One region of the Streptomyces sp. NPDC001507 genome, then DNA from elsewhere that is predicted to be linked to it. Evidence: riboswitches for the same ligand, from Rfam matches in the RefSeq annotation. Region 1 holds a riboswitch; the other holds the start of a gene.
The links. A riboswitch is a leader RNA that binds a small molecule or an ion and turns the genes downstream of it on or off. The one in region 1 is predicted to bind cobalamin.

Region 2: another riboswitch for cobalamin. It lies ahead of ACFY0K_RS10030 (cobalamin biosynthesis protein); the one in region 1 lies ahead of ACFY0K_RS07240 (prenyltransferase/squalene oxidase repeat-containing protein).

The regions. Positions count from the first base shown of each region.
Region 1 is NZ_JBIAVV010000002.1:233,491-236,679, reverse strand. Features, by position in the region: gene ACFY0K_RS07250 (hypothetical protein) at 1-617, shown strand, start outside; gene ACFY0K_RS07245 (antibiotic biosynthesis monooxygenase family protein) at 774-1,154, shown strand; cobalamin riboswitch at 1,414-1,543, shown strand; gene ACFY0K_RS07240 (prenyltransferase/squalene oxidase repeat-containing protein) at 1,651-2,868, shown strand; gene ACFY0K_RS07235 (SCO2322 family protein) at 2,871-3,189, shown strand, end outside.
Region 2 is NZ_JBIAVV010000002.1:857,204-860,392, reverse strand. Features, by position in the region: gene ACFY0K_RS10040 (anion permease) at 39-1,295, shown strand; gene ACFY0K_RS10035 (hypothetical protein) at 1,314-1,541, shown strand; cobalamin riboswitch at 1,698-1,838, shown strand; gene ACFY0K_RS10030 (cobalamin biosynthesis protein) at 1,939-2,889, shown strand; gene ACFY0K_RS10025 (cobyric acid synthase) at 2,886-3,189, shown strand, end outside.

The sequences.
Region 1 (3,189 bases):
ACGGCGAGATCCGCATCGCCGCCATCACCCGTACGGCCCTGGGCCCGGCGCCCGCCCGGCAGCCGCTCCGGCACACCGTGCACGCCCACGACGGCCTGCTGCACAACCGTTTCCTGCGCCTCGCCGTCGACCGCACCGTGCACGCCCTCGGTCTCGACCGGGGTGTCCTGCACATCGGCCTCACCCTCACCGACCGCGGCCCCCGGGTCACCGACGTCGCCCCGCACCTCCCGGGCGACCTGATCCCGCTCCTCGTCAGACGGGCCACCGGCGTCGACCTCGCCCGGGCCGCGGCCGCCCTCGCCACCGGCGAGGTGCCCGACACGACGCCCACCCGGCAGCGGGCGGCCGCGATCCAGTTCGCGTACCCGGCCGCCACCGGCCGCCTCGACCACCTGGACCTCTCCCCCGACGCCGCCCACGAGCCCGGCGCCGACCGCATGCTCCTCACCCAGCACACCGGCAACCACGTCACCGCGGGCCCGCACGCCACCGCCGCCGACCGGCTGGCCCTGTGGGTGGCGGTGGGCGAGACCCCGGACGCCTGCGACGACGCGCTGCGCCGCATGGGCCGCCATCTGTCGGTGGGCATCGCGCCGCTCGCGGACGCGGCTTGAACGCTCCGCCGGAAGTGCCGCGAGGTGCCGTCAGCCGGCTGCGGCGCCGTCCTGTTCCTCCCCCGGCCTTCGGCCGGGGTACCCCCAGCGCCCCTTACGGGACGCTGCCCCGAAAGGCGCTGGATCACCGGGCATGTTCCGCTCTACGGTGCGGCCATGAGCGATCACCCCGAAGCGTCCGTCGTGCCCGTCCAGGCCTATGAACCCCCGTACTACGTGGCCGTCTTCACCACGATCCGGACCCAGGACCAGAGCGGCTACGGCGAGACCAACGCGCGCATGGAGGAACTGGTGAAGGACATCCCGGGGTACCTGGGGATGGACCACGCGCAGACCCCCGGCGGGCTGGGTATCACCGTCGGGTACTTCCGCGACGCCGACGCCCTCACCCGGTGGCGGACCGACGCCGAGCACCGCGCGGCGCAGCGGCGCGGGCGGGCCGAGTGGTACGAGAGCTACACCCTGCACGTGGCGAAGGTGGAGCGGAGCCACGGCTTCACGCGGGGGCAGTCCGCGGAGACGGCGCCAGAACGCTAGAAGGCGACCGACCGTATCAACTGGCCGTCCCTGTCCGGCACTTCGACTTCCGCTCGGCTCATCGCCGGATGGGCCGCGCGCCGGCGCAGGGCCGCCGTCGGTCCGTCCTCGGTCGGTCCGCCGGGCTCGGCGAGCGGGGCCGTGAGCAGGGTCGGTCCGGACAGCCGCTCCGTGCACGCCCCGCCCCGAGCAGTCTCCCCGTCATGGCGCGACCCTGACGGAACGGTCCCCGCACAGCCCCCTCTCAGCTTCCTCGGGGCGGCCGGTAAAGTAGCCGGGTCGTCATCACCCGTACGGGGGGAAGCCGGTGCAATTCCGGCGCTGACCCGCAACCGTGAGCCACCTGCCGTGGCAAGCCGGACCGCCGCGCCCGGGACGTTGATCGGCTCATGTGCGCCGGCGCCCGTCGTCGCACGGCACCGTCGAGGTTACGGAGCCGAGCCGCCGGGGTCTCCCGCGCTGCCCGGCTCCCCGCAGGGAGAGGCACCCGCCGATCATGACCGTCCTCCGCCGCACCGCCGGGGCGCTGGCCGCCACCGCCGTCATCGGTGCCGCCATGCCCGCGACGACCGCGCTGGCCGCCGGCACCACGTCCCCGTCGCCGTCCGCGTCGTCGGTGCTTCCGTCGGGGCTGTACGGCGGTTCGGACCCCAAGTTCGACGGCGTCTGGCGCCAGTCCCTCGCCCTGCTGGCCCAGCGTGCGGTGGGGGTGACCCCGGCCGCGAAGGCGGTGGACTGGCTGGCCGGGCAGCAGTGCGCGAACGGCGCGTTCGCCGCCTTCCGCGCGGCGCCGGCGGCGGCCTGCGACGCCAAGGTGACGGTCGACACGAACAGCACGGCCGCCGCCGTACAGGCGCTGAAGGCGGTCGGCGGGCGCGACGCCGCCGCGACCAGGGCGGTGAGCTGGCTGAAGTCGGTGCAGAACAAGGACGGCGGCTGGGGCTACACCCCCGGCTCGCCCAGTGACACCAACTCCACCGGCGTGGTCGTGGGCGCGCTCGCGGCGGCCGGCGCGAGCGCGGACAGGTCGCCGTACGACCTCCTCGCCAAGTGGTCCCTCCCGTGCGGCCAGGACGGCGGCGGTGCCCTCGCCTACCAGCCGGACAAGCAGGGGAAGCTGGCCGCCAACGCGGACGCGACCGCGGCCGGGGTGCTCGGGGCCCTCGGCAAGGGGTTCGTGACGACGGCCGGCAAGGCCCGGGCGAAGGATCCCGCCTGCGCCGGCTCCGGCACGGCGCGCACGCGGGAGGAGGTGGCCCGCAACGGCGCCGCGTACCTGGCGGACGCCATGTCGAAGAGCGGCCACCTCGTCTCCGCGCTCGCCGGTGCCGAGCCCCAGCCGGACTACGGCAACACCGCCGACGCGGTCGTCGCCCTGGCCGCGCAGGGCTGGACCGGGCAGGCGAAGAAGCCGTACGCCTGGCTGGAGGCGCACGCCGCGCCGTGGGCGGAGCAGAGCGGGCCCGCGGCCTACGCCGAACTGATCCTCGCCGCACACGCGATGGGTGCGGACCCGCGGGACTTCGGCGGCACGAACCTGGTGACGGCGCTGAACGCGACGGGACCGGCGCCGCGGGCCGCCGGCGCTGTCGCGAAGCACGCCGAGGAGAAGAAGTCGGGCAACAGCGTGTGGTGGATCGTCGGTACCGGGCTCGTCGCCGGTGTCGGCATCGGCTTCCTGTTCAGCGGCCGCCGGAAGCAGCAGCAGCTGTGACCGTGACCGCGGTCCGCCGTGCGGGGCTGCTGCTCCTGGCCGCGCTGACGCTGTGCGCGACGGCCGCGGGGCCGGCGGCGGCCACCGGCTACCGCTACTGGTCCTTCTGGGAGCGGGACGGCGCGCGCTGGACGTACGCCACGCAGGGCCCCTCGACCGCGCGGCCCGGCGACGGCTCGGTCGAGGGCTTCCGTTTCGCGGTGAGCGAGGACTCGTCGGACGCGTCGCAGCCGCGCGGCACGGCCGGCTTCGGCACGATCTGCGCGGACACGCGTGCCGTCGGGGGCCGGAAGCGGGTGGCGCTGGTCGTCGACTTCGGCA
Region 2 (3,189 bases), 620 kb from region 1:
GTCCAACGAACAATGACCTCGAAAGATTGTTTGGGTAAATGGAAAACTTCTCGCTGATCCTCGCGATTGTGGTAGTAACCGCACTCGCGTTTGATTTCACGAACGGTTTCCACGACACCGCCAACGCGATGGCCACGACCATCTCGACCGGTGCGCTCAAGCCCAAGATCGCGGTGGCCATGTCCGCCGCGCTCAACCTGGTGGGCGCCTTCCTCTCGGTGGAGGTCGCCAACACGATCTCCAAGGGTCTCGTCGACGAGAACGGCATTCGTCCCGAGGTCATCTTCGCCGCCCTCGTCGGCGCCATCCTCTGGAATCTGGTGACCTGGCTGGTGGGCCTGCCCTCCAGTTCCTCGCACGCCCTCATGGGCGGTCTGATCGGCGCCACCGTCGCCTCCGCCGGCTTCGGCGCGGTCCACGGCGACGTGCTCGTCACCAAGGTCCTGCTCCCTGCGGTCGCCGCCCCCGTGGTCGCCGGCCTCGCGGCGGCGCTCTCCACCCGCCTCTCCTACACGCTCTCGAAGAACGCCGAGGACGAGGCCACCCGCAAGGGCTACCGCGCCGGCCAGATCGCCTCCGCCGGCCTGGTCTCGCTCGCGCACGGCACCAACGACGCGCAGAAGACGATGGGCATCATCACCCTCGCGCTGATCGCGGGCGGCTCGATCGCCCCCGGCTCGAACCCTCCCACCTGGGTCATCCTCTCCGCCGGCCTCGCCATCGCGCTCGGCACCTACATCGGCGGCTGGCGGATCATCCGCACCATGGGCACGGGCCTGACCGACCTGCAGCCGCAGCAGGGCTTCGCCGCCCAGACCAGCGCGGCCACCGCCATCCTGGCCTCCTCCCACCTCGGCTTCTCGCTCTCCACCACGCACGTCGTCTCCGGTTCCGTGATGGGCGCGGGCCTCGGCCGCAAGGGCGGCGCGGTCCGCTGGTCCACCGCGACCCGCATGATGATCGCCTGGGTGCTCACCCTCCCCGCCGCCGCGGTGGTCGGCGCGCTCGCCGAGTCCGTGACGGACCTCGGCGACTGGGGCACGGCCGCCGTCGCCGTCTTCCTCGTGGCCGCCAGTGCCGCGATCTGGAAGCTCTCCCGCCGCGAGGTCGTGGACAGCAGCAACGTCGTCGGCACCGAGGAGCCGGCCGGCGTGGTGACCGCGGCGATCGCCGCCGTTACCCCGCCGCCCGCGGGCCCGGTCACGGTCACGGACGATCTGACCGCCACCATCCCCGCCCCCGCCTCCGCATCCGCCCCGGCCGCTCCCGCGACCGACCCGGCCGCCACCGTCTGACCCCGAGGAAGAACCGACATGAACATCGACTGGGCAGCCATCGGCTCCGTCTTCGGCGTCAGCCTCGTGGCCACCGTGGGCCTGGTGGCCCTCTTCACCCTCGGCATCAAGGGCCTCTCCGCCCGCGAACGCGCCACCGCCCAGGGCGACTCCGCGGCCCTGGCCGTGACGGCCGCCTGGCTCTGCTTCGCCGCCTGCGCGGCCGCGGTGGCGTACGGCATCCACCTGATCGTGGCGAAGGCCTGACACCCCAAGGCCCGCCGCAAAGAGCCTCGTCGGCGCTCCGAAGGCTCCTCTCCGTCCGCCCGGAGAGGAGCCTTCCGCATACCCCACAGGCCCCGCCGGCCACCCGGTGTGGGCCTTCCCACACACTCCCCTCGCAGGTCAAAGGCAAGTTGACGGGTCTTCCGGGGGCGTGGTGGACTTCCGGAGCCATGTACGGCGGCAAGGGAGGAAGCCGGTGTGAATCCGGCGCGGTCCCGCCACTGTCACCGGGGTAGCGATCCCCGGAAGCCAGGAACTCCCACCGCCGTTCTCGTCGAACCAGGGCGCGGACACCCTGAGTGAGGACATAACGCCATGCGCGGCTGCCGATCGAGGTTGAGTACCCGGCCCGTCCCCGACCCCACGGCCGGCTGAGCCGATGGGTGCCGACCGCGTCTTCGCGTACGGCGCCGCCGCCGGTCTTCTCGGTGATCTGCTGCTCGGCGATCCGCGCCGTGGGCATCCGGTCGCCGTGTTCGGACGGGCGGCCGGGGCCGTGGAACGGGTGCTGTGGCGGGACCACCGCGGGTGGGGCGCGCTGCACACCGCCGTGTGCGCCGGGGGCGCCGTGGCGCTGGGTGCCGCGGCGCAGCGGGTCGTACGCCCGTCCGCCGTCGCGTCCGTCGCGCTCACGGCCGCTGCCACCTGGGCCGTCGTCGGGGGCACTTCGCTCTCCCGTGAGGCCCGGACCATCGGGCGGGCCCTGCAGACGGGTGACGTCGAGGCGGCCCGTGCCCGGCTGCCGCATCTGTGCGGGCGGGATCCGCAGGTCCTGGACGCCGACGGGATCGCCCGTGCGGTCGTGGAGTCCGTCGCCGAGAACACCAGCGACGCGGTCGTGGGGGCGCTGGTGTGGGGAGCCGTGGGGGGCGTCCCCGGGCTGCTGGGGTTCCGGGCCGTCAACACCCTGGACGCGATGGTGGGGCACAGGTCGGCCAGGTACCGGCGGTACGGATGGGCTTCGGCGCGGCTGGACGACGTGGCGGGCTGGCCGGGGGCACGGCTCACCGCCGTGCTGGCCGCGGTGGCCGGAAGCGACGCCAAGGGAGCGGTGCGGGCCTGGCGGGCCGATGCGGCGAAGCATCCGAGTCCCAACGCGGGGCCCGTGGAGGCTTCGTTCGCGGGGGCGTTGGGGGTGCGGCTCGGGGGGACGCTGTCGTATGGCGGGCGGGTCGAGCACCGGCCGGTGCTGAACGGGGAGGGGCGGGCTGTGCAGGTCGCGGACATCGGGCGGGCGGTGCGGTTGTCACGGCGGGTGGGATGGCTGGCGCTGGGGGTGAGCGCGGCGGGTGCCCTGCTGCGCGGATCGCTCTCGGGACGGGCGTCATGAACAACGGCGGTCTCCTCGTGGCCGGTACCACCTCCGATGCCGGCAAGAGCGTCGTCACGGCCGGTATCTGCCGGTGGCTGGTGCGGCAGGGCGTGAAGGTGGCACCGTTCAAGGCGCAGAACATGTCCCTCAACTCCTTCGTCACGCGCGAGGGTGCCGAGATCGGGCGGGCACAGGCCATGCAGGCGCAGGCCTGCCGGGTGGAGCCGACCGCGCTGATGAACCCGGTGCTGCTCAAGCCAGGTGGCGAGCAGAGCAGTCAGGTCGTGCTGCTGGGCAAGCCCGTCGGCGAGCTGAGCG